DNA from 3 places in the Paenibacillus ihbetae genome. Region 3 is predicted to be linked to each of the others. Evidence: riboswitches for the same ligand, from Rfam matches in the RefSeq annotation. Region 3 holds a riboswitch; each other region holds the start of a gene.
What was found. A riboswitch is a leader RNA that binds a small molecule or an ion and turns the genes downstream of it on or off. The one in region 3 is predicted to bind cyclic di-GMP.

Region 1 (10,494 bases), 2.7 Mb from region 3:
GAAACGGGATGCCGATCTATACATTACTTTTGCCCAAGAAATGCTGGAGGAAGGCGTGCTTTTGCGCCCGAATGGACTATGGTATGTTTCGGCCGCTCATGGTGAAGCCGAGATCCGGGAAACGCTTGCGGCGGCTAACCGCGTGTTTGCACGCTGGGGGGAAGACAAGTCATGAATGGCAGTCCAAATGCACAGCGAATGCGCCTTGCCGTAGCAGGCATGTACCATGAGACCAACACCTTTGCCCCGTTCAAGACCGGACTTGACGCGTTTCGGGGCGAGTGGACGGAAGGGATCGAGGATTTCCAAGCCAGATACAAGGGCACCCTTACCACCATGGGCGGCCTCATTGATGCGGCTGAGCAGGACGGCATCGAACTGGTTCCCGGCATCTATACTTCGGCAACACCCGGTGGGCTTGTAACCGAAGACGCTATAACCACCCTGTTAAAGGAGGTTTCCGATTCCGTAAGTCGGCATGCCGACGGATTAATTCTGATCCTGCACGGCGCTATGGTTGCGGAAGAGCAGACAGACCCCGAGGGTGAGCTGCTGCGACTTCTTCGGCTCCGCCTTGGCCGTAGCTTTCCGATCGCCGTGACCATCGACATGCACGGAAATATCAGCCCGGGTATGCTCGAAGCCGCGGACATTGTGATCGGTTACGACACCTATCCGCATGTGGACATGTACGAGCGTGCGATCGAAGCGTTCAGCTTGCTGAAGCAATTCATCATGGGGACGATTCGTCCTGCACGAGCCTGCGCTTTTACCGGCATGCTGGTCGTTCCCCAGGCTATGACGACGGATCAGGGACCGATGAGAGACCTGCTGGACTGCGCGCATGCGATTGAACAGGATTCCCGGGTACTTAACGTGTCCGTTGTCGGAGGATTCCCTTATGCAGACACGCCCTGTACGGGGATGTGCTGTGTTGTAACGACCGACGGAGACGTGGAGCTTGCAAAACGTTATGCAGTCGAGTTGGGACAACGGGCCGTCGAGTGGAAGGAGCGCTTTTGGATCAAGGCCAAGCCGCCTTCGGAAGCAATCGCGGAAGCCTTGATCCAGCCGCCCGGATCAATCGTATTGGCTGAAGGCTCCGACAACGTAGGGGGAGGAGCGCCGGGCGACGCAACCCATCTTCTCCGCTGCCTGATCGAGCTCAGAGAGCCGGGGCTTATGGTGATCGCGGATAAGGCTGCAGTGGAAGCAGCTTTCCGAGCCGGCATCGGAGGGATCTTCGAATCCTTCGTCGGCGGCAGGCATGACCGGCTGCATGGGGATCCCGTTAGGGTTACGGGAAAGGTTCGGCTGTTGTTTGACGGCGACTTTCAGCATGCAGGTCCTTATATGAAGGGGCATTTTGCATCGATGGGCCGGACGGCGTTGATTCAGTGCGGAAGCCTGACGCTGATTCTGACAGAACACCGAATTCCGCCATGGGATATCGGCCATGTGCGATCGGTGGGCGTTTGGCCGGGAGATTATCGGATCATTGCCGTAAAGTCAGCCGTTGCATGGGAAGCTTCGTTCGGAGAAGCGGCGACGAGCGTCATTCATGTGGATTCTCCCGGCTGCTGCAGCGTGAATCTGAAGCATTTTGATTATCGGCATGTCCTTCGACCGGTTTACCCGCTGGATGAGGAGTTAGCACCGGTTGTGCGCTGCCTGCAATTTGTTTCTGAACCGCAAAATATTCGAACTAAAAAATGATAGGATTGAACGATGAGTTCGAATTATATGCGCGCGATAGAATGTTATACTATGGGTTAAGTCATCCTTTAAAAGAAAGGAACATGGACCGATGAAATTGCTGACGTTTGTGCGAAAAGGAGACTATAGACTTGGAGTCAAATTGGACGGAGGGGTACTGGATGTCGCCGGGGCATCGCTGCATCAACCCGATATGCCCAGCACGATCGAGCAGCTCCTCAAAGGCGGAGCGGCTGCAAGGGCAGCGCTTCAAGACTTGGTGGAGAGATCACGCGATGCGGAAACGGAGCTTCTTGATGAAGCTGAGCTTACGTTAGCTCCGTGCGTGAACCATCCGGGGAAAATCATCTGTGTGGGACTGAATTACCTTCGGCACGCAAGGGAGACCAACTCCGAAATACCCGAATATCCGATTTTGTTCAATAAATTCACCAATTCGCTGGCCGGACACGGGGAGGCAGTCCCACTCCCCCGCGAAAGCGATCAAGTCGATTATGAAGCTGAGCTAGCGATTGTCATTGGATCGACGGCCAAACACGTCGATAAGAGCAGCGCGCTTGATTATGTTTTTGGCTACTGCAATGCCAATGATCTTTCGGCAAGGGATTTGCAGATGCGAACCTCTCAATGGCTGCTCGGGAAGTCGTGCGACAAATTTCTGCCGCTCGGCCCGTATGTGGTAACCTCCGATGAGGTGGGCGACCCGAATCGACTCGCCATCCGCTGCGAAGTAAACGGCGAGGTGCGACAGCAGTCCAATACAGCGGATATGATTTTTCCGTGTGATGAAATCGTGAGTTATGTTTCGAGGTTTATGACATTGGAGCCGGGGGATCTTATTTTGACAGGAACACCTGAAGGGGTTATGCTTGGGCGTTCTGCCGATCAACGAGCCTACCTGAAGGACGGTGACATGGTTACCGTCGAGATTGAAAAGCTAGGCACACTGACCAACCGGATGGTGCTGGAGCGGTAGCGATACAGGTGCAATCCACTTTGAAGCATCCACATTAGCAGATCAGCAGGGCCGGGGCTGGTTCTATTGCAAGTTCAATCCTTTTACAGTAAACTAACAATTACATCTTAATTATATGGAAGGATGAACGATGACGATGACCATTCCTTCATTGCATAGAATCAATGAACTGAGCCGCAAGCAGAAATCCGAAGGCTTGACCCAAGAAGAATATACCGAACAGCAAAAGCTTCGCCAGGAATACTTGAAAGACATCCGGGGCCAGGTACTCTCCACGATGTCTACCCTGAAGGTTGTAGACCCGAATGGTGACGATGTTACCCCTGAGAAATTGAGAATTACCCAGCAGCAGAATCGGTCAAAGCTGAATTAAGCTTCATCACATAAAGCAATGGTCCGTAATATGGATAGTTGACCAGGTCCCATTTATGATCCCGGAAGACAGACAATGTTGGTTGTCCGTTTTCCGGGTTTTTATGTATTAGCAGAGGGGAGAAAACGATGAACAAAACCGAGCGCCAGTTCGCAATCATGCTTGAGCTGCAGCGGAGCAAGGTGCTGCGGGCGGAAGATTTGGCTGCCCATTTCGAGACAAGCGTGCGGACAATATATCGAGACATGCAAGCGCTCAGCGAAGCAGGGGTTCCGATCCTTGGGTCTCCAGGACACGGGTATTCCCTAATGGAAGGTTACTTTTTGCCGCCGATAGGTTTTTCAGCAGAAGAGGCCGTGGCATTGCTCATGGGTACGGATATGATTGAGCAACGGCTGGATGGCGACTACAAATCAGCTGCGAGGGCAGCTCGAAGCAAGATTGAAGCGATTCTTCCGGAACCCATTCGTGAGGCCTCAGCGATTGTCCGGGAAACGATGCAAATTCTTCATCCCGGCGGGCAGGGGGAGAACGAGCTCGGACAGGTTCGCGGTGCCATTTTGGAGCGGCGGAAAATAAGGATGCTCTACCTGAAAAAAATACCGGATTCGGATGGGAAACGGATGAATGAGCGGATAGTCGCTCCATATGGCCTTGTGCTCGTTCAAGGGAATTGGATCATGATCGCACGCTGCGATCTGCGACAAGAGGTTCGCCATTTCCGATTATCGCGCATGAGGGATGTTACGGTGCTTGAGGAAAGGTACAGCCTTCCCCATGGATTTAAGCTGAGTCAATATCGCCCGCCGGACGATCGTAAGCTACATGTGATGATCCGGGCAAACCCGGAAATGACCGATAAAATCGCCGAGACCGCAGGCTTCTATATCGAAGCAGCTGAGCAAAGGGAGCGCAGTCTTCTGGTCCAGTTTCGGGTCAGGCAGCCGGAGGAGCTTCTGCCCCATGTTCTCAGCTGGGGAGGGGACGTCGAGGTGCTGGAGCCTGAGTCCTTCCGTAACCGGATTCGTGAAGAAGCCGAAAAAATGCTAAAACGCTACTGACACGCTGTTGTCAGTAGCGTTTTTTTATATTGGGTATATACCAGATGGAAGAGGAGATATCATGATGAGAAATACAGCAGAAGCTTTGCAGGCGTTTGAATCAACAGTAGCGGTCTATTTGAATGAGCTGGAGCACCTGAAGCTGGAGCAATTGCATATCAAACCGAACGAAGAAGACTGGTCCATTGGGCAAATGTACATGCATTTGATTCAATCGGCTCAATATATGCATCTGCGCAATGTCGACCAATGTTTGGCCGGAAACGAAACGCCCGTCGAATCCCCTGGGGAAAAAACGGAGAGAGGCAAGGCGGTGTTCGAGCTAGGAAGTTTTCCGCCTGTCAGGATTCGAATACCGGCGTCTCCGCAGTACACGCCGCCGCAGCCGGCGAGCAAAGAGCAGTTAGTTGAAGGTCTTCACGGAGTAGTGGAACGGATGAAGCGTACGGAAGCGGATTTGCACCAAGCAAACAGCAGCAGTACGATTCCTCATCCCGGATTCGGAGCCTTAAACGCCAAAGAGTGGTTTCTGCTGGTGGAGATGCATTACAGGCACCACCTGCTGCAGCTCGATCGGTTAAAAAAGGAGCTGTCCCTCTAAGGATTCCCCTAACGGTTTGATGATCAAGCGGGATTGACAAAAAAGCGTCTCTTTGGAGACGTTTTTTGTTGTCGATCGTCGTCTATCAATCTCAAAATTTGCTTGATAGAATTAGAGATATTTGGTATGATGAACTCACATAAAGCTACTCACGATAAACGGCAAACTTGTCGAAAGGCAAGGACGCAAAGCTACAGGGCCTTCTTGATGAACCATCAATGGCAGCCAGCTACCGAACGAATACGCTTTTTTTGTTTTTTTATAGGAGATTTTGATTTGTTTCATTCTTTGAAAACTCTATCACGATAATGGCAAACTTGTCGAAAGATAAGGACGCAAAGCCACAGGGCCTTCTTGATGAACCGTCAATGGCAGCCTGGCTACCGAAGGGAGTTTACAGTATGCGCAACATGGTGTTGGCTATTGTAGGGTTTATTGCGTTTTTCGTATTGGCTCCGGTTGTACAAGCTTCCCAAACGGGAGATTGGCTGGATCTGGAGCAGCTTGATCGCGGAGTCATCGCCGTTCGCTATGACGTGAAAGCGGATGTGAAGACGAAGCTCATGATTGCAAAAGGGCAAAACAAGTATACATATACGCTTTTACCGGACAAGCAGCAGGAGTCCTTTCCGCTGCAGATGGGAAACGGCCGTTATACCATAACAGTGCTGGAGCAGGTCAACGGTACCAAGTATAAGATCGTGCAGGAAGCAGAAGTTACGCTTCAACTGACGAATAGCAGCAGGGTGTTCTTGAACTCGGTACAAAACATCGATTGGCGTTCAAGCGACAAGGCGGCTCAGCTTGCAAAGAAGCTAACCCGGTCTGCTAACACCGACGAGGAAAAAGTAAAGCTGATCCACGAGTATATCGTCGATACGATCCGGTATGATAAAGCGCTTGCCGCCAGCGAGCTGACGGACTATCTTCCCGATATTGACCGCACGCTGTCCGGAAAAAAAGGCATGTGTTATGATTACGCCTCCTTGTTCGCATCCATGCTGCGGAGCATGGACATTCCGACCAAGCTTGTAATGGGGACAACGGATTATGTTGACGTTTACCACGCTTGGAATGAGGTTTACCTGAACGGGCGGTGGGTCACGATCGACACGACCGTCGATGCGGGATGGAAGAGCAAGGGTGCCGGTTTCAAAATGATTAAAGAGGCATCCCGATATTCTGCAGCTAAGTATTATTAAAATAATTTTATAGCTAAAACCTTAAGCTTTGGACCATTGTCCAAGGCTTATTCGGGTTTATATTCAGAAAATATTCAGAACAGGGCGTTACAATGCTAGAAGCTCAATTGGTTCTTAAGGAAAATACAGGCACCAATGAATCGTGCGCCAAAAAAAGTAAGCGGAGGTGATGGACGAACAAATCTCTTATCGGCATATGATCCGAGAGATGGTTGGCTCGATTTGCGCACGCAAAAGCAACATCGGAACCAAATATATTGAGGGTAATGGAGAGGCTGAGGGAGAGATCATGAAGAAAAAAGTAAGTGGAATCGTATTGGCTCTGCTGCTTATGATTCAAACATTGTTTGGAATGTCGGGCTGGACGGTCAATGCATCGACCAATGTCCCGGAACCGGTAAGCGTGCAGGATTCAGTGTATGGAGTGACGGATGATGTTTATGGCCCGTCCGAATCAGAAATCAATAATGATAGCATTATAACCAAAGTTGTGTTAACCGACATCGACGGCACTGTCATTGATGCCGTTTATAATCCGGGCAGCAGCCTGGACATCGGCGCAGCCGTGAATCTAAGCTATGAATGGGAGCTGCCGAACGGTCACAACTATAAGAACGGGGACACCTTTACCTTCGATCTGCCGCAGCAGTTTGAAATCTTCACGGACATTGACTCGCCGCTCGTTGCCGGTCAGGGTGAAGTCGGCCGTTTTACGGTGGACCGCAGCGGCAAGGTTGTGATGACCTTCAACGATTACGTGGAGAGCCATTCCAACATCAGCGGCAAGCTGGAAATTCGTACAGAGTTCAAGAAGGAAGTTCTTAAAGGAAGCACGGAAATCATTATTGCTATTCCGATAAAGGGCGGGGTTCAGACCGTCGTCGTGAATCTGAAGCCGCAAGGCGGAAAGCTGATCGAGAAGCAAGGAAAAGCGATTGGCAAAGACCGGATCGATTGGACGGTACAGATCAACAAGTCGCTCAATAAGGTCAAGCACGCGGTCATCACCGATGAAATGCCTGAAGGCTTGGAGCTCATCGGGGATTCCGTTGAGGTATACAATCTGCAGGTTAACGGTGACGGCTCGGCGGTTCTTGGCGAACGGCTGGATGCCGGCAAGTACACCGTCCAAACAGGCGGTGGCGGCAAGCTGGAGCTTGCATTCCAGGATGAAACAATCAGCAAAGCCTACGAAATTCGCTTCTCGACGAAGCTTATCGGCGATCAGTCCCGTTTTGAGAACACCGCTGTTCTGTCTGGCGACGGGATGGAAAATGCCCAATCGACGGCTACAGTAACAGTAGATCGCGGCAGTTTCTTGGATAAGACATATAGCCAGGACAAGGACACGGGGATCATCACTTGGACGGTGAAATACAATTTCAACGAGAAGAAGATTCCGAGCGCTCAAGCCATCATTACGGATGAATTTAGTGAGAACCATACCTGGATTTCCGATTCGCTGAAGGTGTATAACGGGAATTCAACGAATGACCAAAACCTGGTTCCAGAAGATGAGTACACCGCTGTAGCGAAAGGTAAGCACGGATTCGAGCTTCGATTCAACAAGGATATCGATTCGCCTTATACGATTGTTTACCGGACGGAGCCTGTCGATCGCTTGAGCTCCGAGGGGAACGCAGTCAAGAACAAAGTCGTATCGGGTGAAGCGTCTAAGGAAGTAACGGCTCCGGGCTACGGAAGCCGTGCCCTAGTAAAAGGATCCTCGAACGTCAATTTTGACACAAAAACCGCGAAGTGGAAAATTACAGTCAATGGCGATAAAAAGCCGGACGGCACCAAATACATCATGGAGAATGTAATTATCACGGATACGTTCCCGCAAGGCGGACTTGAATTCATTCGGGATTCAGTGAGCGTGAAAGCGGACGGGAAAGCCGTTCCAGCGAGCGAGTACACGGTGAAGTACAATGATTTACGCGAAGGCTTTATCATCGAGTTCTCCAAGATTGACACCACCTATACGATCGAATATGAAACGAAGTTTAACATCAACTGGCTGAAGGATCGCAAATTGGACTTTTTAAACAGAGCCTCGATGACATGGGTTGAGGAAGGCAAGGAGAAAGGCCCGATTGTGCGGGATGCAAGCTTCTCCGCCGATGGTTATACGAAAAATAACGGCGGTAAAGACGGCAGCTACAATCCGATCAGCAAACAAATTACGTGGAACGTCAAGATGAACTATAATCTTGATTCGCTTCAGGAAGCGATCGTTACCGATGTTCTGAAGCAGAATCAGAAGCTTGTTTCGAATTCGGTCAAGGTATATGAGATGAAGCTGACTGGAGGACGGAATGGCGTCCAGAAGGGCTCGCTAGTTCCTGCTTCGCAATACGAAGTGACAGAACCCTCAGAAGCTAACGGCAACAAATTGTCCATTCGATTTGTCGCCCCAATCTCATCCGCATACTGGATTGAATTCAACACATCGCTCGAAGGTACATTGATTGTCAACAAAATCGATAATACGGCGGAGCTGTCCGATGGCAGCACGAAAAAGGCAACATGGAACGCCAGCGTAACGATTCCTCACGGCGGCGAATATGTGAAGAAGAGCGGCTCCCAGAACGGAAACAAAATCGACTGGGAAATTCGCATCAATGAAGGTCAGTCGCATATTTCCAACGCAAAAATTATCGATAATCCAAGTCCGAACCAGATCTTGATCGAGGATTCCTTCCGCTTGTATGCGACCAAGATCAATGCAAACGGAAAAGCGGAAAAAGCCCAAGAGCTGACTAAAGGGAAGGATTATACCTTAACCATCCATAGGCTTGACGGTGATAAAGAGACATTCGAGTTGAAATTCACAAATGACATCTCGACGGCTTATATTTTGGAATATCAGTCGTTCATTATTGCTGAAGATAAAGAGGCTGTGCAGAATAAGGTGGCTCTCGAAGGAGATCAGCTGAAGACGGAGATTCGGGAAACGACGGAAGAGGTTATTGTCCGTACTTCCTCGGGTTCAGGCTCCGGAGGCGGCGTAACGGGCAGCCTGGAAGTAACGAAGGTAGATCAGGACGATCAGACGAAGCCGCTGGCAGGAGCCAAGTTTGCGCTCTATGATAAGGCAGGCAAACGGACGCCGATCGTTAAAACCACGGATGATGAAGGCAAGATCCTGTTTACAAAGCTGCTGTACGACGACTATGTTTTGGAGGAGCTGGCCGCTCCAGAAGGATATAAGATCGAGCAGGCGAAGTGGGACGTAACGATTGATTCCAGCATCAAGAATCAAGACAATGTTAAGAAAATGATCGTTACGAATCGAAAGGAAGAGCCTGTAATTCCTGGCGAGCCGACGGATCCGACAGATCCAACAGATCCAACAGATCCAACAGATCCTGAAAACCCAACGGATCCTGGCAATCCGACCGATCCAGGCAACCCGGGGAACCCAACAGATCCTGGCAATCCGACGGATCCAGGCAACCCGGGGAACCCAACGAATCCTGGTAATCCGACGGATCCAGGTAATCCAGGGAACCCAACGAATCCTGGCAATCCGACCGGTGAGGTAGAGGTGCCGGACGAGGATGTTCCAAGAGGTGAACCAACAACGCCTGAGACGCCTCAAGAACCTCAGACACCTCAAACACCTGAGACACCTCCAGCAGAGCCGGAAACACCTGCCATCGATATTGACGAAGAGGATATTCCGCGAGGAGGAGTCGATCCTGAGCCTCAAAAGCCGGATGCACCAACTCCGTCTGAGAACGCTTCGACACCGCAACCGACGGTTCCGATGCTTCCAAAAACGGGAGAATCGAGTCCTTATCCGTTCTATTTGGCGGGTCTCGGGCTGATCGCTTTCGGTGTATGGTTAGGTCGCAAACGGATGAAAATGAAACAATAGCACATTATACTTCGGCTCTTCTTGTCCAGTAACCTGGGCAGGGAGAGCCTTATTTCTTGAAGCATCCCGTCATATGCTTAAGCACTGAACGGCAAAGTTCGAGAAAAAAATTTTTGGTTTATTATTGACTGAACGATCTATAATTGATATGATGAAGCCATCAAAAGGAGGTGCTAATAAGACTATGCAGTTGAAGCACTGATATTTTTTTGATCAATACAGACCAAATGGTCTGAAAAGACGATTTCATGAACCCTCATTCTTGACTGGAATAATCCGATAACGATAGTATTATGGGAGTGAAGGAGGCAGACTAAAATTGGCAAGGAACAAAGAATTTGACACGACACTGGTCCTACATAAGGCTATGGAAGTATTCGGTCATTACGGTTATGAGGGCACGTCACTGCAGCTTTTGCTTGAAGGATTGGGTATAGCCAGACAAAGCTTGTATGACACCTACGGAACGAAGCGAGATCTCTTTATCAAAGCGGTTAAGTATTACCTGGACGAGAAATCGTCTGCCGTCATCACCCATTTAGCTCACCCAGGCCCAATCAAGGATACTATTGCCGAAATCTTTGCGATTATCGTCGATACATTGAAGGATGAGCAGCGCCGCAAGGAGTGCCTAATTCTGCACAGCGCAATTGATCAGGTACCTCATGATCCCGAGATTGCA
Region 2 (10,494 bases), 440 kb from region 3:
ATATCGGTAGACTTGGACGGTCCTGGAACATCGGAAGGCTTGGACGGTTCCGGATTGGTCACTGGCGTTTCCCCGCCGTTATTACCTCCGCCGGAAGTGGCCGGTTTTAATAAATTAAATGCCTCTTCCAATGCTTTTTTCGCATCATTTATTTCTTGCTGCGTCGCGTCCGGCTTCTTCAATACATCTTCGGCCTTTTTCAATGCCTCTTCAAGGTTTCTCCAGCTGTCTGGCGTGTAGTTAGACTCCTTTAAGCTGCCATCGTTCTTCTTGCCTTGGATTTCGTCTACTTTCTGCTGAAGCTCGGACTTGTCCACCACGGCCGGCTTTTTAACCAAGCGATCCTGTGCTTCTTGCAACGCTTGCTGTGCAGCGTCGACCTCCTGCTGGGTTGCGTTCTTGTTTTCCAGCACGTCTTTGGCTGCCTGCAAAGCTTGCTGGAATTGTGCCCAGCTTTCTGGTGTGTAATCTTCCTCTTTCAATGTACCCGTGTTGATATCACCATCAACTTGATTAACCAGCTCTCGAAGCTCGGTCTTATCCGTCTTATAAATGATAACGGTGTAGGTGTTTTTCTTGCCCTGATAGTCTACGGTTACGGCAATCTCATTCGGGCCCGGCTGAAGCTGCAGGTCGTCCCATTGGTCAACCTTTTGACCGTGGAATGTAACCTCAACCTCGCTGTCCGGGTGCAATTCCTCAAATGCAAGCTTAGCGCTATAGACGCTCTCCGTTACAGCGGCTTGATAATTCAGATATTGATGGCCATCGAACGGAGGCTCTAACTGAATTTCTGCTCCGCCCTGTGCATCAAATACCTTCAATTCCAGCTTCTCAAGAATCGCGTCCTTCGTAACCAGATTTTCATACGCTTCTCTTAAGGCTTGATTTGCTTCATCAATTTCCTGCTGCGTAGCGTCCGGTTTGCTCAATACATCTTGAGCATTCTGCAGAGCATCCTTAAACGGTGTCAGACTCTCCGAAGTATAGTTATTTTCATCATAGCCGCCACTCGTCATGAAATTATCAATTTCATTGACCGTCGCTTCAAGCTCGGTTTTATCGGCCCGCAGTCCATCGCGCGCCTCATTCAAAGCTTGCAGAGCCTCATCGACTTCTTTTTGGGTAGCAGCCGGATTTTGCAGAACTTCCTCTGCGTGCGTCAACGCAGCTTGAAAGGCATCCCAGGAGTCCTTGGAGTAGTTCTCCTCAGCAAGATTTTCGGCCTCCAGCTCGTCCACTCTGTTCTGCAATGCCGATTTATCTGCAGTCAATCCATTACGCGCATCATCGAGCGCTTTCAGCGCATCATCGACTTCCTTCTGGGTAGCAGCCGGATTTTGCAATGCGGCTTCAGCTTCTTTCAGAGCTTGATCGAAAGCTGCCCAGCTTGCTGCCGAGTAGTTTTCCTCTTGCAAGTTTTCGGCTTGGATTTCATTCGCGCGTTGTTCCAGATCCCTTTTATCCACCTGAGTGACAAAAGTAAAGTAGCTTCCGTCAGCAAGCTGGCTGCTGTTCAAAGTTGCCTTGCCGGTCACTTTGTCCGCTGGGACCACGGTTACTGCTGCCTGCTCAAACGTCGGACTATTGCTCGTTAACAGGTAGATTCGATACTTCTCTTGATCTGCGCCGTCGACTTGCAAAGTAATCGGCGCATCGGTCCAATCGGCGCTTTTCTCGACTTTATACACTCGCGACATCATAGTTGCCGGAGATTGTGTCGTGTCATTCGCATGCTTTAATGCTTGAGGCAAATCCGTATCGTCAATTACATTCACGTAATCAGCTGGATTACCATTGTCACTAAATGTTAGAAAAGTCGTATCCGTAGCGATCGGATTCTTCTGCGCATTTTCCTTGTTGGAAGCTTCAAAATCACCAAGAGCTATGGCGACGTTCGCTCCCTCAACCTGGGACTTGGATTGGGTCTGCTCAAGCCCTCCGGCAACATCTTTTCCGATCCCTGTGATCCTATGCCCAAAACCGCTGTTGTCAGCTGCTGCCCACATTAATGTGCCGTTACTTGCAACATAGTCGGCAGGATCACCTGCTTCGGTTTTCAATGTAATGCCATATTTCAGCGCGAGATAACTGTTTACCTTTTCCCGCTCTTCCTCATTCAATTTGCGGTTAAACACAAGCACTTCTGCAATTTGTCCGCCATCAAAAGTTCTATTGTGGGCTGCGCCAATATAATGATAACCGGCTGTTCCACCCATATTTCTTGTCCAGTCCACGCTATTCGTTGGTTCCGCCTTTTCCAGATAACCATTAATGGAAAGAGCCCAGTCATTCCCCGCCCTGGCGTTAAGAATGTGAGGGACGGTAATCGTCTCTGCAGGTGTAAAGCTCTTCAATGCGGACGTTCCAAAATGCGTCGAAATATTATTTTGTTGATAAGCCGACGAGCTGGTTTCGTTCCCCCCAAATTCCCACGGGAAGCCGGTCGTACCATTGATTTGTACAGAGAATACTTCTCTTGCACCAGTGGCGGGAATAGCTAATTCAGAGTTTGTTTTAAATTGCATTTTCTTAGTTGCTGTAAAAGATACGGTTACCGGGTGATAGTTGATCATCGCCTTGCCGATATCCTCAAGTTTTAGAACCCTGTCCGTGTGATAAGGGACCCATACCCTGTTGGGATCGGCTAAATCCTGCAATTTGGTGATATAGGTTCCGTTATCTTCAAACCCGCTGTCCATCCCTTTCGTTAACTCGAACCAGGAGACCAAATCCTGGCTAACCCCGCCCGGACCGTTCGCAGCAGCATTTGCTGTCTGAGGAGCCAACGCAAGTGGAAAGCCGCCAGCTACGACCACGATTGAAAGCAAAATGGCTAACTGCCTTTTCCAGTAGTACTTACTGCCTTTGGCAAACATCTCTCTACCTCCTATTTACATTCATTAAATGTCATGCAGCATTCATCAAGATTCACCCGTTAGAGTGACTAACAGGTGGGTAAACCCGGCAATGTATAAAGAACTAAACATATATACCATCGATAAGCACCACCCCCGTTGCAAAAAAAAACCTCCGTCAAAGCGGTCAAACGCTGGACGGAGGCCTCCGCCGTATTCGGTAGCTGGCTGGCAGTAGAATTTGCGTATTGCAGCAAATCCGTTAGCCCCTATAGCTTTGCGTCCCCACTTTTCAATGGGTTTGCCATGATCGTACGACCTTGTATGTAATTGAGAAACATTAACTATTATACTAAAGGTATATTATTACAGCGGATTAAATTAGGTTCTACGGCCTTATTTTTGTAGTATATTATCACTATTTGTCGTATTTTGGTAAATCGCGACTTTTGGCACTAAAATCTATACATGACTGCTTATTATTAAGCTCCGAAGAAGCCTCGATGCAATGAGAATTTCTGCACAGCGGAGGAGTACAATTACCGCGTGCCTCTCCCAGCGCGCGGTGTAATGATGACTGCTGCACGATGATCAGCGACGCTCGGACGACAAGCCATGCAAATGGGCGATCTCCCTCACTTTTGAAATGCGAAAGGAAGCACTTAAAAGCCATCCCGCACAGGATGGCTTAAGTCAAACCAACGTCAAATCTTTCTTACAAATAGAATACATCCGCAGGTGCCGAATCTTTACGTGATATCCCTTTATTTTGAAAGCGAATGCTCTGCATACCATTTTCTTAGCAGATTAATATGTGCCTGATGATAACGGTTATGGTCAGCCATATGCCATAATCCCCAGCGGATGGTTGCTTGCTTTTCATTCTCATGACCAAAGGTGACCACCCGATCTAAATCAGCATCCTGCAATTGGGAACAGGTGTCTTTCAGGATGCTTAACACCTCTTCATACTCCGATATCAGCGTGTTGAGCGACTTGCCTATGATCATCGGCAGCCGGTTGTTCGCATCGATCATGGGGCCGTATTGTTCTTGTAACGAATAAGGAAGCGGCTCCCCTTTCATTCGATACACCCAATTCAAATCAACATACAGGATATGTCTCATTAATTGAGCGGTGCTGTTAAAGCTGCCATCGGGGCCCTTGTAATCGACTTCTTCCTGCGACATTCCCTTCGTAATCAACTGAAGTCGCTGGCTGTTCTCTTTCACCGCAGAATATAACATCCCAACGATCGGGGACATATTTGCCTCACCTTGCAAATCTTTAAGCATCAGGCTCTTCCTCCTGCAATAGTGGCTTCCCGGCCAATTATTTCTTTATTTCTGTAAGGATTGCATCCCACATTAATACATTTATATTCGGATTTTGGTCTTCATTCATTATCGAGATGGTAAGCTCCTGTGCTCCTTGAATGTCCATTTCGGAATAAGCAGGAACCTCTCGTTCCTTTCCATCTGCGATATAAGTGCTCCTGCTTGCTTCGACCCCATCTACGGTAATGATGACGGTGCTCTCGCCATGGAAAATATCGTCCGGAATGGCGCTGTAGCTGGAGAATGTCAGATACTTCCCATCCAATTGATAAGTGAATGTGCAGTTCCCTGAATTATTCCTGCTCAACACATTCATTTGAGGCTCCACTTCTTTACGGCCCGCTTCAAAACCGGTAAGGCCTGTCTCCCAAGCTACAGAACCACTCTTTAACGGGAGCTCGTGCAGCCCTATTTCCTTGCCTGCTTCGATTTTTGTTGCCTGTGCAAATAAATGATTCACTCCTTGAATCGTTACGGTAGTCCCAATGGAAAGGAGGATCGTTATGAAGACGATTTTACTCAGGCCCTTAACGGAATCTTTTGGAGGCCGCACTAATTGTTGTGCGAGAAATCCAATCGCTGCCCCCAATGTATTGATGAGCACATCATCAATATCAAAGCTTCCTAAATGCGTTACCATTTGAACCGTTTCAAGCAGCACAATAGAAACCAGAAATATACTGATGAACCGAAGAAAACGGCATGGAAATAGCTGCGGAACGAGAATTCCGTAGGGCAGAAAGGCTGCAAAGTTGGCAAAGTTAAAAAACCAAATTTTCAAGTTATGGCCGATCGGTAAATATAATGGAATTCCATCAGGTATGAGATTATATCGATACCCTCCGTCATGAATATCACTTGCTCTGTTAAACCCGATATATAAGAAATAGAGCATAAGAACCGTATAGGCTGTCAGCAAGATGATGGTAACGGTGCGGGCCCGTCCTTTAAGCATAAAAAAATTCCCTCTCCTCTATCCGGGGTAAGAAATCACATACCTAAAATAAATATTTTATCTATCTTAGACGGGGAGCAGGGAGGTGTCAATTCAAAGAATTTGGATGTGAACGCGGTTTGAACCCGCTCGGACGAAACCTTACGCATAGATACAACAGAAGGCCATCGACGAATCGACGGCCCCACTCTCTTACACTTGTACGCTCGCAGCTTTACTTGCTTGTCTTGAATGCAGAGCCTTCATCGCGTATCTTGCGATCGGCTGTGCGATCAACACTTCAATCCAGAACGCAATGCCAAAGTTTCGTGGCCAGGTATGGAGGAAATTTTTGAACGGATCCAGACTGATGTGTTTGGTACCCACCATGGGGCCAATAATAGAGAGCAGCAGCGATAACACCGTTACATTAAGTACGATGTTTAGTAATACTCTTGCATTGAACCCATCAGTCTGCCCTACGAATTTAGGCATCACCTTGCCAACAATCGGGCCAGCGATCAGCTTTACGCATAACACGACGATGACCCACATGATAGGAATCACTTTTAGACTATCCAGATAAACCGCTTTACTGAAGCCGCGCTCCAATCCAATAATGATCGGCGCGATCGTGTTGACCGAAATAATCGATATGATCAGTAAAAATAATATCCCCTCTTTGCCGTTTCTAGGCAGTCTTGTCTCTACGTGCTTCTGGTTTGCCATCTCCTATCATCAACCTTTCATCTAATGTGTCACCGTGTTATTTTAGCGATATAGGGGGGCTCCTCATAAGTGAACAGTTTGTGAATAATTATCTGAATGAAAATAGAGAATAAAACGCCCCAAACAAAAAAATCACCAACCTATAAGGAATTGGTGATTTTTATTGTAGTAATGAAGTTTGGATCGCATACATACAGTCTCTCTGCCCTCGCCTTGCTGAAATTCGGCCGTCCAGCGTTTACGCCAGCATGCCGTTTACCTTGCCCAATATCGATTCATAGGATGTATCCAAAGCGATTGCCATTTCCTGAAACAAGACATTCTGAGCCGATGCTAACATCACCTGATCTTGTTGGTTCAGCTTTTTGTTGTTGCTTTCAGCCTTTTGCTTTTGGCGCATTAAGGCATTGATAATGTTAGCGATTTCCTCCCGGTCGCCTGATCTAATTAGTTTGGAATAAGTCTGCAAACGCTCCGTATTTTTTTCAATCCATCCCGTTCCCGGCGATTTAAAGGATAGCATGACCTTCTCGGCTGCCTCCCGATCGATCAGGTCGATCATAAGCAGGCTGTCGTTGTCCACCGGCGTACTGATCTTTAATTTCACGTTGCTTACCGGATGCAGCTCATAATAACGTCGGGTTGTGCCCAAGACTTCTTTCTCGCTGATCCCATCAATTTGGCATATGCCATGGACTGAATAGATAACCAAATGACCCGTTTCAAACACGCTGTTGTCCTCCTCACGTTGTCAACTTGGTTGACTATGTATCTCTATTATACACTATCGTCAACTTAGTTGACGAAGAATCGTGAACTTTTGTATATTGGTGGAGGAATTGCTGAAAGGAATGGTGACCAATGCATGTAGAAGTGAAAACCCTGGATCTGATCGACCTGATAAGCGAACGTCATGTCCTTCTCCGCACCTTAAACGACCGCTTGTGGCATAAAAGCCATGACCTTCATATATCCAACTCCGAATGGTTTATTATGGCAAGAATTTATAAGAAACAAACGACGATATCCCATGTCGCCAAACAAGTGGATATCTCCCGTCAGGCTACCCATAAATTCATTAAAAATCTGGAAGCCAAAGGATTAGTCGAGATTAGCCAAGCGCAGCATAACAATAAAGACAAGTGCATCCGCCTCACGAAGTTCGGCGAAGAATGCTTTGAGCACAACGAAGCGATCAAAGCAAAGCTTGAGGCCAAAATCATCGCCTCGATCGGAGAAGAGCAAGCGGATCAGCTTAAGCGGATTTTAACGATGGATTGGGGTTTGGGGACGAGTGTTTAACCTTATCTAGCCCTTGGCTGAAGATCATCCGGTTAACCATAATGAATGGACAAGAATCGAGGGCAAGAGGAATGAAGCTTCAGCTCTTATTTCATGATCCCACTTGGCCGGCAGCTTAAAAAGGAGCGTTCCCCTCTTGAGGGAAACGCTCCAATGTTATTTCATATTATTTCAAGCCCAATACCTCAAAATCATAAATCCGTGCGGCCGTATCCCCGCCTTGGGTCGCCTTCTCGACTTGAAGACGAACGTACTGTGCGGAGGTAAGCTCGATGGCATGGCTGCTGACCGCTTTCGTATTGTCTTTGACTGAAACCGCATCCTTCCATTCCTTACCGTCCGAGCTTACCTGTATGGTGAATGCCCGCGTGTTGAATGCGGCCGGCTCGCCTCCCGCTTCCGCATGCTTGATCACGAATTCGCTGATCTTGTGCTCAGCTCCGAGATTCACCGTCAGAGAATGTGGCCCGTCTCCGACCGCACACCATTTCGTGGCGGCATTGCCGTCCACCGCAAATGCAGGTGCTTCCTTCTCATTCACGAAGCTGGATGCTGACGTTTGCTTGCCAAGGGCAAGATTGCCAACGCCATTCTCCGCTTCCCGTGTAACCGTAATGAGCTTCTTCTGAACGGAGTCCTCGCCAATGCTATTTTTAGCGGTTAGCGTCACTTCGAACGTTCCTTCTTCCGGATAGGTCACCTTAGGATTCTGCTCCGTGCTGGACGCCGGCTGTCCGCCCGGGAAGCTCCAGCTCCAGGACTCTGTTACTTCCGATGAAAGATCCGTAAACTGTACCGTTTCTCCCGGTGCGATCAGCGTCTTGTCCGCCTTGAAGGCTGCCGTCGGCTTCGGATATTCCGGCCAGTCAAAGCTTACGGACGCTGCTTTTCCTTGTTCATAATGGCGGTTCACCGGAATCACGACCATTTTGGTAGACTGCTCTTTTTGCAGACGCTTCATTTCAGGCACATAATAAACGGTGTTGCCCGTCATGCCCATCAACTCGTACTTGCCGTCCGGATGAACCCGGTACACCTGATAATACATTACGTCCTCCGCCTGTTTCGGTGCCTTCCAGGACAACCGCGCATCCCCATAGATTCCGTCGCGGAAGTCGTTCTCGATCACCTGCAGATCGGTCACCTGATGCGGCTTCTTCGCCTTATCATTCACCTGCGTAACGGCCAGTTTGCCGATATTGGCCTGATAATTGGCCATGTCCGCCGCGGATTCGAATTGAAGCGAAATTCCCGCAATCGTACGTCCTTTAAACTTGTTCAGTCTGACGCTTCCCTGCTTCCAATCCTGATCCGCGCCTGCCTGGGTCCACTTGGACGGCTCGAAGAACACATAGTCATCCGGCGCATCGGAGAAGGCCAACCCGATCTTCACCTTGGCGTCCTTCGCATTATCCGTATAAACAAGCGATACTTCCGTCGTTGCCTCGACCGGGATATCCGCCTTATACAGCTTGATATGGGTAGAAGAACCTTTGCTGACGGGACCTGCTACCTGAAGCGAGCTGCCTCCGTAGTAGGATTTGCTGAAATCAAATCCAGGCTTGAGGGCTTCGCCCTTGCCGTTGGTTTCCGTGATCCAGCGCCAGGTCGGCAAAATATCCTGTAGACTCCGGTTGCTCCAATCGCTGCTCCGCAGCACTTTGCCGTCCACCGCAAACATATGGCCGTTCCCCGTATTAAAATGGGTGACGAACTCGGAATCAGTAAGCACCGTTTTGGCAACGACATCATGGGCAATCCCTCTCCAGGCGAGCGGGTCGGTTCCTTCAGGCTGGGAGGTATTCGCCGGGTTCATGCGGGGCCCAGTCCAGAAAATCTGCTCCTTGTTCATATATTCCTCATGCGTCTCAGAGCTGTTGAACGCCCAATTCGGACGGTAGATGCCGAGGGAGGTAGTCGCTTTCTTGCCTTCCGGGAACACGACCGGCCAATTGAACCTGCTTTCGTAGCCGTTTGCCTCCACATCGATGCCGGCGTACAGATCATACGGACTGCGGCCAAGCTCGGCCGCCTTCGCCGGGGAGTTCAAGAACGGCGTGATATAATCGTATTTGCCGTTCTTCTCGTCCTTGAACTGCCAGCGGAAATCGATAAACATGTTGTCGGAAACGCGCTGATTTCCCTCCTGGAAGAACATCTTGTTCTGATCCGTCAAAGCCCCCTGCCACTTCACCGGCCCGTCCTTGATCATGGAATCATACCAGATCACTTCCATGCCCGGTGCCTTCTTCTGCTGAAGATACGTTAAAAATTCAGCCATCTTGGCGGCATCCTCAGGCGTTCCGCCCTGCGTTTCCTGATTGATGAACCAGCCGTCAAATCCGTAATACCCAGCAACCTCAATCAGTTTGTCTGCAACCGGGAAGGATCCGTCCTCCCGCTGCTGTAACAGATCATGCAGCCACTGGATTTTGCCTCCATGCTCGGTTTGCGGCAAGAAAACGGTTCCAAACACAGGCACGCCATTCTTGTGGGCTGCATCGATCACGTCGGCGCTTGGCGGAACGATCAAGCCTTCACCTGCCGAGCCGCCCCACATCACCAGCTTGTCAATATATTGCCAGTTACTGAACGTATACGTATGGAACTTCTCCGAGCCTTGGGAAGGAGCACCGCTTGTGCTTGGATACATGGAAGCAATCGATAGTACCTTCACTTCCTCCTTGGCATGGCTGTTGACCTTATGGCCCTGAACCCGCTTGGTCTCCAGCTTCACCGTTCCCCGGTTAAAAAGCGCATCCTTATCGGTTGACGGCGACCATTCCAGCAGCGTGTTCGGATACCAATAGGACGAATGAGGCTGCGCCGCTTCGGCTTCTCCAGCAAAACCCGTCAGGGATGCTGCCAGCACGGCTGTGCTCATCCATACGGTCATTCTTCGCTTCCACTGAGCTTTAGTAAAATAACCCGGTTTGATTTTTTTCACTCAAAAAACCTCCTATACGGATAATGATCATGCAGATATTCTAATATTTTACAGGAACGTGATGATAAATAGAGAGAAACGGCTATCATCAGCCGTTTCTACTCTTCAACTACTCTTATGCCTTACTTGTTCTGAGCTGCCTTCCACTCATCGAACTGCTTTTGAGCCTCAGCAATAACCTTGTCAATTCCAGCATCCTGGAACTTTTGTTTTGCTTTAGGCAAGTATTCGTCAGGATCGATGGAGCCGGTATACAATGCAGGGATGAATTCCTTCGCTACGTTCGTGACGGCTGCAACTTCTGTTTTGACCGGAGCCGTGTCGAAGTTAAAGCCGAACGTAGGAGCTACCAGAGCGGAGCTGTTAAATTTCTCGAATGCTTCCCAC
Region 3 (10,494 bases):
CCATCAAGCTCTTAACAAAAATGTCATATCGTCCTGTTGAGTCGGTTGTATGCCATCCCGGTACGTTCTCATCCTGCGGGAATGTATACCCTGGACCTGTAGGGGTCTTTGGATCGCCAGGCGTATATGCAGGTTCCTCGAAGCTGCCGTTAATTAGCGCAACGGGTCTAGTGCAGGCATTGACAACTTCTCTTTCGGTAATTTGACTCGTTGTCTCATTCGACTCGGTCGTTTCATCCTTGTCTGTGAGTAAGTTCTTGTAATCAACAGCCGCTTTATTGGTGACTGTCTGGCCGACATGGCTGGATAATGCTTTCACCTTGAATTGAAGCGTAATACCTTCAGGCAAGTCATTGGTATTCTGCAAATTCCCGAGCCTAATGATCACCTTGTTGCCGTCAAAGTGCCCTGCATCTGTATCATCTGCATCGGTTAGGTCAACGGCATTGGTCCCGCTCACCATTTTCATGGAGCCTGGAACATATTCCGTGCCCGCAGGAATGACGTCTTCAAAGACAGTATTTGCGGCAACGTCTCCACCTTCATTTTTAACTGTGACTTCGTAGGTGAGTTCATCGCCTTCAAAAACGTCTCCAGCAGGAGAAACAGATTTCTCTGCGATAACACATGGTTCGGTTCCCAGGAAGATGTTGTCCAGGTGGTTGCCGTAACCGATTGATCCACTGGATGTCGAAACGGCTTCAAACCCAAACCTTGTCATCGTTTGTCCAGCTGGAACGGTATATGTTCCTGTATAGGTTTCCCACGCCGTGTTCCCTGACGACATTTGTTTTTGTGGAACCGTATCATAGGGATTGTCTGTTGCCGGACCAATGCGAACCTGCATCGTATCCACTCCATACCGACCCTTATGGGAGAGTCTCCAATAGATTGTCTGTCCAGGTGTGGTCGGCACGTCTTGGTATAACATGCCGTTCTCAACGGCATTTAACTCCGCATAACGATTACCGTCAACAGGGGCCGGTTGCTGCTTAACTTCAGGATCAGGATAACCCTGAGCGTAATCCCAAATTTCAATTAAGTGAACATTGGCTCCATTACCTGTATCCGTTGTCATCCATCCTGGCACTTCATCCTGATAGAACATAAAAGGACTGTTGACTGGGTCATAGGATCCTCGTTCAGGTCCTTCTTCAAAACTACCATTAATCAAGGCCACTCGGTTTCCACATGCGTTAGGTGGAGTCGTTGGAGGAACCGAATCCGATACTTCAACGTTAATCGTAGCTTCGGCAGTGGCGCATTTGCCGTCATTGGCGATGACGGTGAAGCTATCGGTGCCGATAAAGTCTTGTGCTGGCGTATACGACCAAGTTCCGTCCGCATTAACCGTCACAGTTCCGTTCTGAGGATCCGTCGCGCCTTTGGCGTACGTCAATGGATCTCCATCCGGGTCGGCGCCGATTACTTGTCCCGAGACCGGCGTATTTACCGCGGTGACTTTTGAATCACCCGGCACAACGGGTGCCTCGTTCACTTTGTAAGTATTATTCGGATCGAGAGTATCGATCGGTGCGTATGCATTCACAAAATACCAGCTATGGATATCATGCGTCTCGTAATTCGGAGATCCTGTTGATCCTGTAAAACCGGCATGAATCGATTGTCCGTTAAATATCGAACCAAGATCGATGCCATTGACATCTAAAACTTTGCTGGCATTTACCCGATCCGGCGAAGTGCCCAGATGAACCTGAACATTCCGAGTTGAACTATTGTAATCGATCCACGTATAGTACTGGGTTCCGTCAGACAATTTGAAGCTGGTGCTGTCTAAATCGGTATACCAGCCTGCTTGATTCACTACGTCTCCATTTACCGCAAGTCCAACGTAGTTTGAAGAAGGATCCTTATAAACATCGTTTTTAAACGTGTCATATTTAACGGCAAAACTCGGACTAATGCCGTAATATCCCAAGCCGCCACCGTTCATATTCTGGCTGGTTGTGCCAGTCTGGAGCGTAAAGGTCAATCCATCGCTTGCGCCTTGAGCGCTCGGGTTACTCATTTTAAAAGAAAAGGCCGTGCTGAATGAATAATTGTCTCTAGGACACAGTGCGGTATTGTTAAATGCGGCTCCGCTTTGTAATGTAGTCGGCTGTGTCAATCGTATAAAATTTTGCCCTTGAGCGATTGTGGCATGACCATCCAAGGTAAATTGATTGACCGTATTTTGGGAGAATTCATCAAATTTAAAATTCAGCCAGTTATCTGCAGCCGCCTCAGCCTGTTGAGGGTACAGAGGCAGAAGCTGACCGAACAAAATGATGAAAACAGCCGCCAAACACTTTAAACGCCGACTGAATATCGATGTTCTGTTCATCGTTTCCTCCCTTATTTCTAGTGAGAGACTTTAGAGCCATCCAAGGCTGTCAATAAATTAAATGAATGATGGGATATTGTAAATTTAAAGGCAGCTCAGGGTATATGTACTACAGAGTGATGTTCGAGCAGATCGAACACTTTAGTTGGCTCTAATCATAATCTTATGCTGCACGGCGAATGTTTCTTGATCGCCTGGTTTTCCAACCCCTCCTTCGACGTATTAATCAATTTTTCTCCCCAAAGCTCCTTCCCTCCTCGCAGGTTCATTATCTATAGACAGGGCTTGAAACCCCAGCTATCAAAATAGTAAAAATTTTATCTAAAAATTAAAGAAACCCCCGTCCAAAGGCAACGCTACCAGACGGAGGTCTCCGTCGTATTCGGCAGCTGGCTGGCACTAGCATTTGCTCTATAGCAAATCCGTTAGCCCCTATAGCTTTGCGTCCCCATTTTTCAATGGGTTTGCCATGTTCGTACGAACTAGAACAGATATGTATTTGGAAAATTTAACATTTACTTAAACATATAATATATAAGTATCGAAAGTTAGGGTCCTAAGCCTTATTTTTGTAGCATTTTCTTCCTTTGTGTCGTTAATACTCACTTAGCATCGAAAAAAAGGAGATTAATTCGAGAAAGCTGAGTGAAGCGGGGGACGTGCAGCACCGGGGCTGCACGGAGTATAAGATCGACAGCCATTCAAGCATGCTCTAGACCAGAAACCTTACGCAAAGGGAGGAGTAACGGAACGGTGTAACAATTAGCTGCTGTTCGTGATGCTGTTTTTTCTACGGCAATCAAAAAGGAAGCTTGTCCAACTTATACTCGATGCCCATCTCCCCAAACCATTCGTTTAGTCCAGTCCACAAATGCTCGCAGCGCTCATATACCAGCTCCGAATCATGAAGCTGCCCGCGGGTCACCAATTCGATAAGCTCATCATAGCCCGATGGGCGAGATGGCATTTGAAGCGATTCCTCATAGGTTCTGGCTCGGGTAGTATAGAAGGTTTTGTTGGCGAGCCCGATCAGCTTGGCGCTCTGCCACGCCAGATCCTTGGCACCGAGGGCCAGGTAGCCGTGATTGCCAGCCAATTTATTGTTGCGGATTTTGCCCATCGTTTCATAAGGCTCCCAAATCATAAATTCTCTCATTACGTCCCGAATTGCTTCGTCGGAAATGTGCATCGGCCGTGTGCGAATCTCATCGAGCAGCCGGTCCGGATCATAGATTGCTTGCAAATGAGCATATGCGCCTGCCTTAATGGCCCAGGAATCGTCAACGGTCGCCGCGGAGCGCATCGCTTCGCGTTTTTGCTTCATTCCGATTTCGATTTTGAATGGGGGATAGATAAATTCATGCCCGGGAAGAGAGAAACCATCCTTCGTAATAACCCGAAGCTCGATATCGGAGTAAGGCCCGTCGATCCCTTGGGCAAGCGAGCCGTACAGGCCGATCGCCAGAATGGCATCGCCATGAAGCTGAAGCAGCCGATCCTTGATTTGGGCGACCAATTTCATTTTTTCCTCTCTTGTCGTGGGAGCAGGGTAAGGCAGCATATGTGTGACCCTCCTTATATGGCTTTTTTCAAATTGAATACGTACATAAAAAGAGTATAGCTTAAACACCGGAGTTCGGATATGAAGTGGGTAAGGAGCGTCAGAGAGGGGAAGTGTGGAGAGTTAGGAACCATTGCGGCTTGCTTCGATCGATAAATGGCTAATATCCACCCATTCCATCATATGGTAATATAGGTTTGCGGAGATGGCGCTTGGATGGCCGGGATCCGCACCAAGATCATAGCTGAGGTGAGATGAGATGAGAAGAGACGAGATGAGGCAAGGGAAGACGAAGCTGGAATTGGACCGGGTGGTGTTTATCGGCCGGACCTATGAGGAGTATATGCAGATGTTTGATCTGCAGGCAAAGGAGCTGGCAGGCAAGAAAATATTAGATTGCCCTGCCGGAGCATGCTCCTTTACGGCGCATGCCGCAGCGGCCGGATTGGATGTCACCGCAAGCGATATCGCTTACGATCATCGGATCGAGGATCTGGAGCGGAAGGGCCTGGAGGATACCGCGCACGCAATGGAATCCATGGAGCAGACGAAGCGAAACTTTGTATGGGACTTTTACGGGGATGTTGCGGGCGTTAGCCGTCATCGCCATCAAGCCCTCCGGGACTGTGTTGCGGATATGAGAGCACATCCGGAGCGGTATGTGGCTGCGGTGCTGCCGGAGCTGCCATTTTGCGATGAACAGTTCGATCTGGTGTTATCCGCCCATTTTCTGTTTATGTACAGCGATCGTTTGGACTATGACTTTCACCGAAACACGATCCGAGAACTGCTTCGGGTTACTTCGGAGGAAGTGCGTATTTTTCCGCTCACGGATTTATCGGGGAACCGATATGAACATCTGGAGCGATTGATTCAAGATTTGGAAGCGGAGGTCTCGAAGTGACCGAGAACCAGGTGTCCTATGAATTTATGATCAATGGCAACTCCATGCTGCGGATTCGAAAAACAAGATGAGGAAACCAGGGGGCCGATCAACATTCGGCTCCCTTTCTTTATGGTGATGTTTTAAGCGTGGGAGTAAGATTTTCGTATAACTGTGAGGTGAATGGTTCTTGAAAGTGATCAAATGGATGACTGTTGCTGTATTTCTTTGCTGCACCTTTGTTTTAGGGTCGTGTTCTCCACAGCAGGCGCAGAATTCTCTACCTGAAGATCAAGAAGCACAGCCTAGACAGCTGCCCCAAGCCAAAATTTCAAATGTATCTACAACCCTAGAGGAACAGGACAACTGGTTCATCGTTCCGGAAAACACGGAAACCGTGACATTTAAGGTGGAAGCGGAGCATACGAATACGGTTCTGTTCTGGATTGCTCCTACAGGTACCGAGACAGGGAAGGAACGTAAAATAATAGGTTATGATACCGATGGTTCCGATGGCTGGTCATTGGAATGGAAGGTAGGAAATCAAGCGCTGCATGATCATATATCGATTGAAGCATTGGGCGTTGATGGCCGCACAATGGATAGTTATACGCTAAATATACATTCTGAATGAGGGAGCCGACTCTGGCATTCAATGCAAAAAGAGGCTGTATCTCAAGATTCCTCGGGGAAACTTGAGTCAGCCTCTTATGTAACCAAGGACCTCTCGCGACTTAATCAAGATCCTTCCACTTCATATCCAGCGTAGGCGGCGTATAGCTCTCCATCAGCTCAAGAAGCTTGATCGGATCGTCGGAAATGTTGATCAGATTCAAATGGGATGAATTTGCAAAGCCCGCGGTAATGCTGGATTGGACCAGGCTCATCAGCGGGTCGTAGTAATTCCGGATATTCAGCAGCCCGATCGGCTTCTGGTGAATCCCGATTTGAGACCAGCACAACACCTCGAACAATTCCTCAAAGGTTCCGAAGCCCCCAGGCAAAGCGATAAAGCCGTCGGCATATTTCCCCATCGTTGCCTTACGCTCATGCATATCCGCAACTTCAATCAGCTGAGTTAGTCCGGTATGTACAATTTCGCCCTTAAATAATCCCCGGGGCATGACCCCAATGACCTCGCCGCCAAGCTCAAGCACCGTATTGGCCACCTCGCCCATCAGTCCGACACGCGACCCCCCGTACACCAGCCGGTATTGTTTTCGGGCAATCAGTTCGCCGAGCGCTGCCGCTTGGGTCTTATAATCCGGATGCTCCCCCATGTTCGAGCCTGCAAATACGCATATTGATTTCAATTCAGCCACTCCTAACCAGATGTTGATAATAACTTCGAGTAATCATACTATATATAGTGATTGGTGTCATGGATCGAAAAAGCGATGTCTTCGTGTTCTTCAAGTTAGAGCATGTTTATATCGTACTCGCCTTATGTTAAACCGCATGGTAGAAGATTCCCCTTGTATGTAAAATTTATGAATAAGCCAAGAACACTCACGGTTTCAATCATGAAATGAATCGGCTTTGGGCAATGCGTATCTACTTAGCGGCTCAAGACCCAGGTTACAGCCCAGAACACGGAGGTATTTGGACAGTGGACATGAACGAAGCGCAGCAATGGATCAAGCAATTTTACGGAGAGCGGGGCTGGACTGAACACGGCCCTTTTATCCGAATCGGTTTTCTGATGGAGGAGGCGGGGGAAGCCGCCAGGGCAGTACGTGCTTTTGAAATCGGGAGAGACCGGCCGGACGAGGAAGTGTCGTCTCAAGAGCGGCTGAAGCAGGATTTGGTGGAGGAAATCGGCGACGTTCTTGGCAATATATCATTGCTGGCCGATCTCTATGATATATCGCTGGAGGAGGCATTTCGGGCTCATCAGCAGAAGCTGCTGAAACGGTTCAGCTCCTGAATGGAGTGACGGATCGACATAGAATATGAATGTATGAAAAAAAGAAAGGTCGAGTCCTGTCATCCGGCATGCCGAATCGGAACTCGACCTTCTTTGAGCTGGAGAAGCCGGACAGGCTTCAAGAGCTGGCCGCTGCTGCTTCGGCCGGTTAAGACACCAGCACCTTGCGGAATTCCTGGGTGAGCAGCGGCACGATATCGAACAGGTCGCCGACGATGCCGTAATCGGCTACCTTGAAGATCGGCGCTTCCGGGTCCTTGTTGATCGCGATAATGACCCGCGATTGGCTCATGCCCGCCAGGTGCTGAATGGCGCCGCTGATGCCGCAAGCGATATAAATCTCCGGCGTAACCACCTTGCCGGTCTGCCCGATCTGGAGCGCATAATCGCAGTATCCGGCATCGCATGCGCCCCGGGAAGCGCCGACGGCGCCGCCAAGCAGCTCGGCCAGCTCCTCGAGCGGCTTGAAGCCGTCAGCGCTCTTCACGCCGCGTCCGCCGGAGACGACGATTTTAGCCTCGGAGAGGTCGATTTTTCCCGTCGTTTTGCGGACGACATCCTTAACGACGGAGCGGAGGGAAGGCGCAGGGAAGGCGACATCCTCGATGCTCGTGTCCACACCCACAACAGCTTCGGCTGCCGGGATGTTATTCGGCCGAATGGTCACCACCCATGGTCCGTCTATGAACACCCGCTTCTCGAACGCTTTGCCGGCATAGAGCGGACGGGTGAATACCGCTTCGCCGCCGTTATTCTCAATCGCGGTTACGTCGGAGATTTGACCGGCGTTCATGGAAGCCGCCACCAGCGGAGCGAGATCGCGTCCGATCGCCGTATGTCCGAATAGAACCGCATCCGGCTTCGCAACGCCTAGCACCGCTTCGATCGCCGCCATGTAAGCGTCGGGATTATAGTGCTCCAGGTCGTCATGCTCAACGGTATAGATGACTTCGCCGCCGTAAGGCTTAAGCGCGGATACGGCCTCCGTAATGTTCGAGCCAGCGACGAGAATGCGGATGCTGTCCCCGTCACCTGCGATCAGACGGGCTGCCCCCAGCGTTTCCAGGGCGACCTGACGCAGCTTCCCGTCGCGGGTTTCCGCGTATACCAGTATCGTTTTGCTCATAACATAACCTCCTTAGGTCCCTATCGAGATGGATGAAGAGATGATAAATCAATAAGTTAAGAGCCAATCAGACAAACACGGGTCAAGCATAGATTGATCAGAGGGCATGCATCGATCATGGGTTTGAACTTCAAAGAAAGTTCGGCCGTGGATCGAGATGGTGAATGATAGAGATTTTCGACCACCCGAACCTAGAGCTCGGCCTGCGAAATACGTGCATGACGGACATCCCGTGAACCATACACTCAGAATACGTAGTGAAAGGGGAAGCGCTTGATCGGCCCCTGTGTAACCGCATTCAACGTATCGTAAAAAAGTAAGGAGCGAAGAATCTCCCCGTCTTCCCGTAAAAAGCTAGATCACCTTGGACTCGGTTCTTAGCAGCGTAACAAGCTCATGCGCCACCTCGGCAGGCTCACCCTTCAGAATGCGTCCGGCGCTGCGCTCCGGCGGCAAGGACAGATTGCTTTGCTTCGTCGCCGGGCGGATCTCGTCCTCGGAGAGACCGAGATCATCCAGCGACAGCGTTTGAAACGGCTTCTTCTTCGCTTTCATAATGCCCGGCAGCGACGGGTAACGCGGCTCGTTCAAGCCCTGCTGAGCGGTGAAAATCGCTGGCAGCTGAACCTCCAGCACTTCGAGATCGCCCTCAGCGTCCCGGTGCACTTCAGCCTTATTGCCGCTGATCGTAAGCTTGGTAATCGATCCGGCATGGGCTATGCCGAGCAATCCAGCAAGGCGGATCGCGACTTGGCCCGAACCCCGGTCTACCGAGAAGTTGCCGCCTAGAATCAGATCCGGCGTTTCTTTAGCCAAATACGCATGGAGCACTTTCGATACGGCATATTCGTCATCCGGAATCCGTTTATCCGAGATGAGCACCGCATCGTCCGCACCCATCGCAAGCGCGGTCCGCAAAGCCTCCGACGTGCGGTCCGGACCGACCGAGAGAAGGGTTACGCTGCCGCCATGCTCGTCGCGGAGCTTCACGGCTTCCTCCACAGCATATTCGTCATACGGATTGATCACGAATTTGACGCCATCCTCGGCAATCGACCCGTTCTCAATCTCAATCTTCTCCTCGGTGTCAAATGTTTGCTTCAGCAATACTACAATCTTCATCGGCCTCAGCTCTCCTTTCGAATGGTTGCCTTCATAAAATATGATGAGCGGGACTTGTTTTATTGCCCGCTGGACACACCGTTCAGAAAAAATCCAAGCGTCTCCCCCACCTGATCGGACAGGGAATACTTGCGGCCCGAGATGAGCCAGGAGGTTACCGCTTCGTCCATCGCTCCGAATATTAGGCTGCGCACGAGCTTAACGTTAAGATCGGAGCGGAACTTCTGCTCTTGGATACCCTGCTCCAGGATATTCTCGATCAGTACAATATAGGGCTTAAGCGCATTGCCGATTTCCTTGCGAAGCTCGAGATCGCTCTGCCGCAGCTCGATCTGCGTGACATAAGCCAGCTCCGGATTGCTCTCCAGCTCGGAAAAATGAATGCTGCATACGGTCCGCAGCGCTTCCACCGCGTCGGTCGTTCCTTTCACGCTTTCGTGGAATTTTCCGACGAGCTCGCCGAGCTTCTCCTGAAACAGACGGATCAAGATATCCTCCTTTCGCTTGAAGTATAGATAGATGGTACCGTCGGCTACGCCGGCCGCCTTGGCGATCTTGGACACCTGGGAGCGGTGGTAGCCGTTCTCGGCGAATACTTTCAGGGCGCCTTGAAGGATCAGATGGTACTTCTCATTTTTTTTACTTGTCATATGCTCACCCCGATGTTAGAATACAGTTAAAATTATGAATGAATACTCATTCAGTTCTTGTATCCATCATAAAATACGTTCATGTCATTGTCAACGACCGGTTGATGGAGGCCGGGAAATTTATGAAGCGGGCGTATTCGGACCACAAATTATAGACGTTCATATCACTAGGGCAACAGACGGCAGTTTAACCGTGAAAGCGAAAGGCAGCTTTAAGGATCGGCAAAGCCAATTACCGGTTTAAAGGATCTAGATACGCAGCTAACGCAAGCAAGTTCGGTTTGAAGAAGTCGGCAGGGCGCAGGTATGAAGGTCTATTTTTAGTCCTCGAATGTAAGCGCTTCATATGTTGTCCCGATTCACGCATGGACGGGCGGATGAGCGGAAGGAGTGACGGCAGCCTGATTTTACGAAGCAGAGTGATTTCCAGTTGGATCAACACCAATCTCCGTTGTTGGCAGTCTTCCGGCTCAGGAGGCGGGTTTAGAGTCCAACCACATCGCCCGAGCGGCAAGCAGGGGAAGAAAAATAACGCAAGGAGCTGAGAGGGATGATTCTTGATCTGATCAACGCCGTGCTCTTTGTTGGAATCACAGGCTGGGCGGTATATATGTTCGCGAGCGTGGTGTATCGCCGATACCTGTACATCCGTTTGGGAAAGCCGGCGAATTTGAAAAAGGATTTGAAGGAGCGCTTGAGCCAATTTGCGATTCAAGTGTTCGGCCATAGCAAGCTGTTCAAGGACCGCAAGAGCGGGATCATGCACTTTATCGTTTTTTATGGATTCATCATCTTGCAGTTTGGCGCGATCGACATTATATGGAAGGGCCTGTCAGGGCACGGACTTCCGATTCCGGGGTATGCGGGCTTCATCCTGATGC

Region 1: linked by a shared signal. The riboswitch ahead of BBD41_RS00830 (transglutaminase-like domain-containing protein) and the one ahead of BBD41_RS13100 (isopeptide-forming domain-containing fimbrial protein) in region 3 are both predicted to bind cyclic di-GMP.
Region 2: linked by a shared signal. The riboswitch ahead of BBD41_RS15065 (DUF8202 domain-containing protein) and the one ahead of BBD41_RS13100 (isopeptide-forming domain-containing fimbrial protein) in region 3 are both predicted to bind cyclic di-GMP.

The regions. Positions count from the first base shown of each region.
Region 1 is NZ_CP016809.1:188,689-199,182, reverse strand. Features, by position in the region: gene BBD41_RS00860 (aspartate aminotransferase family protein) at 1-175, shown strand, start outside; gene BBD41_RS00855 (M81 family metallopeptidase) at 172-1,716, shown strand; gene BBD41_RS00850 (fumarylacetoacetate hydrolase family protein) at 1,808-2,692, shown strand; gene BBD41_RS00845 (DUF896 domain-containing protein) at 2,829-3,065, shown strand; gene BBD41_RS00840 (helix-turn-helix transcriptional regulator) at 3,194-4,126, shown strand; gene BBD41_RS00835 (DinB family protein) at 4,191-4,727, shown strand; cyclic di-GMP riboswitch class I at 4,878-4,964, shown strand; cyclic di-GMP riboswitch class I at 5,028-5,115, shown strand; gene BBD41_RS00830 (transglutaminase-like domain-containing protein) at 5,129-5,929, shown strand; gene BBD41_RS00825 (LPXTG cell wall anchor domain-containing protein) at 6,219-9,812, shown strand; gene BBD41_RS00820 (TetR/AcrR family transcriptional regulator) at 10,132-10,494, shown strand, end outside.
Region 2 is NZ_CP016809.1:3,370,876-3,381,369, reverse strand. Features, by position in the region: gene BBD41_RS15065 (DUF8202 domain-containing protein) at 1-2,879, opposite strand, end outside; cyclic di-GMP riboswitch class I at 3,075-3,174, opposite strand; gene BBD41_RS15060 (DinB family protein) at 3,623-4,153, opposite strand; gene BBD41_RS15055 (VanZ family protein) at 4,191-5,150, opposite strand; gene BBD41_RS15050 (hypothetical protein) at 5,343-5,858, opposite strand; gene BBD41_RS15045 (CarD family transcriptional regulator) at 6,097-6,588, opposite strand; gene BBD41_RS15040 (MarR family winged helix-turn-helix transcriptional regulator) at 6,720-7,160, shown strand; gene BBD41_RS15035 (endo-beta-N-acetylglucosaminidase) at 7,327-10,107, opposite strand; gene BBD41_RS15030 (ABC transporter substrate-binding protein) at 10,230-10,494, opposite strand, start outside.
Region 3 is NZ_CP016809.1:2,930,291-2,940,784, reverse strand. Features, by position in the region: gene BBD41_RS13100 (isopeptide-forming domain-containing fimbrial protein) at 1-2,344, opposite strand, end outside; cyclic di-GMP riboswitch class I at 2,726-2,823, opposite strand; gene BBD41_RS13095 (kanamycin nucleotidyltransferase C-terminal domain-containing protein) at 3,144-3,905, opposite strand; partial or broken gene BBD41_RS13090 (class I SAM-dependent methyltransferase) at 4,165-4,880, shown strand; gene BBD41_RS13085 (hypothetical protein) at 4,985-5,422, shown strand; gene BBD41_RS13080 (LOG family protein) at 5,523-6,101, opposite strand; gene BBD41_RS13075 (MazG nucleotide pyrophosphohydrolase domain-containing protein) at 6,404-6,715, shown strand; gene BBD41_RS13070 (electron transfer flavoprotein subunit alpha/FixB family protein) at 6,864-7,841, opposite strand; gene BBD41_RS13065 (electron transfer flavoprotein subunit beta/FixA family protein) at 8,196-8,963, opposite strand; gene BBD41_RS13060 (fatty acid metabolism transcriptional regulator FadR) at 9,023-9,613, opposite strand; gene BBD41_RS13055 ((Fe-S)-binding protein) at 10,164-10,494, shown strand, end outside.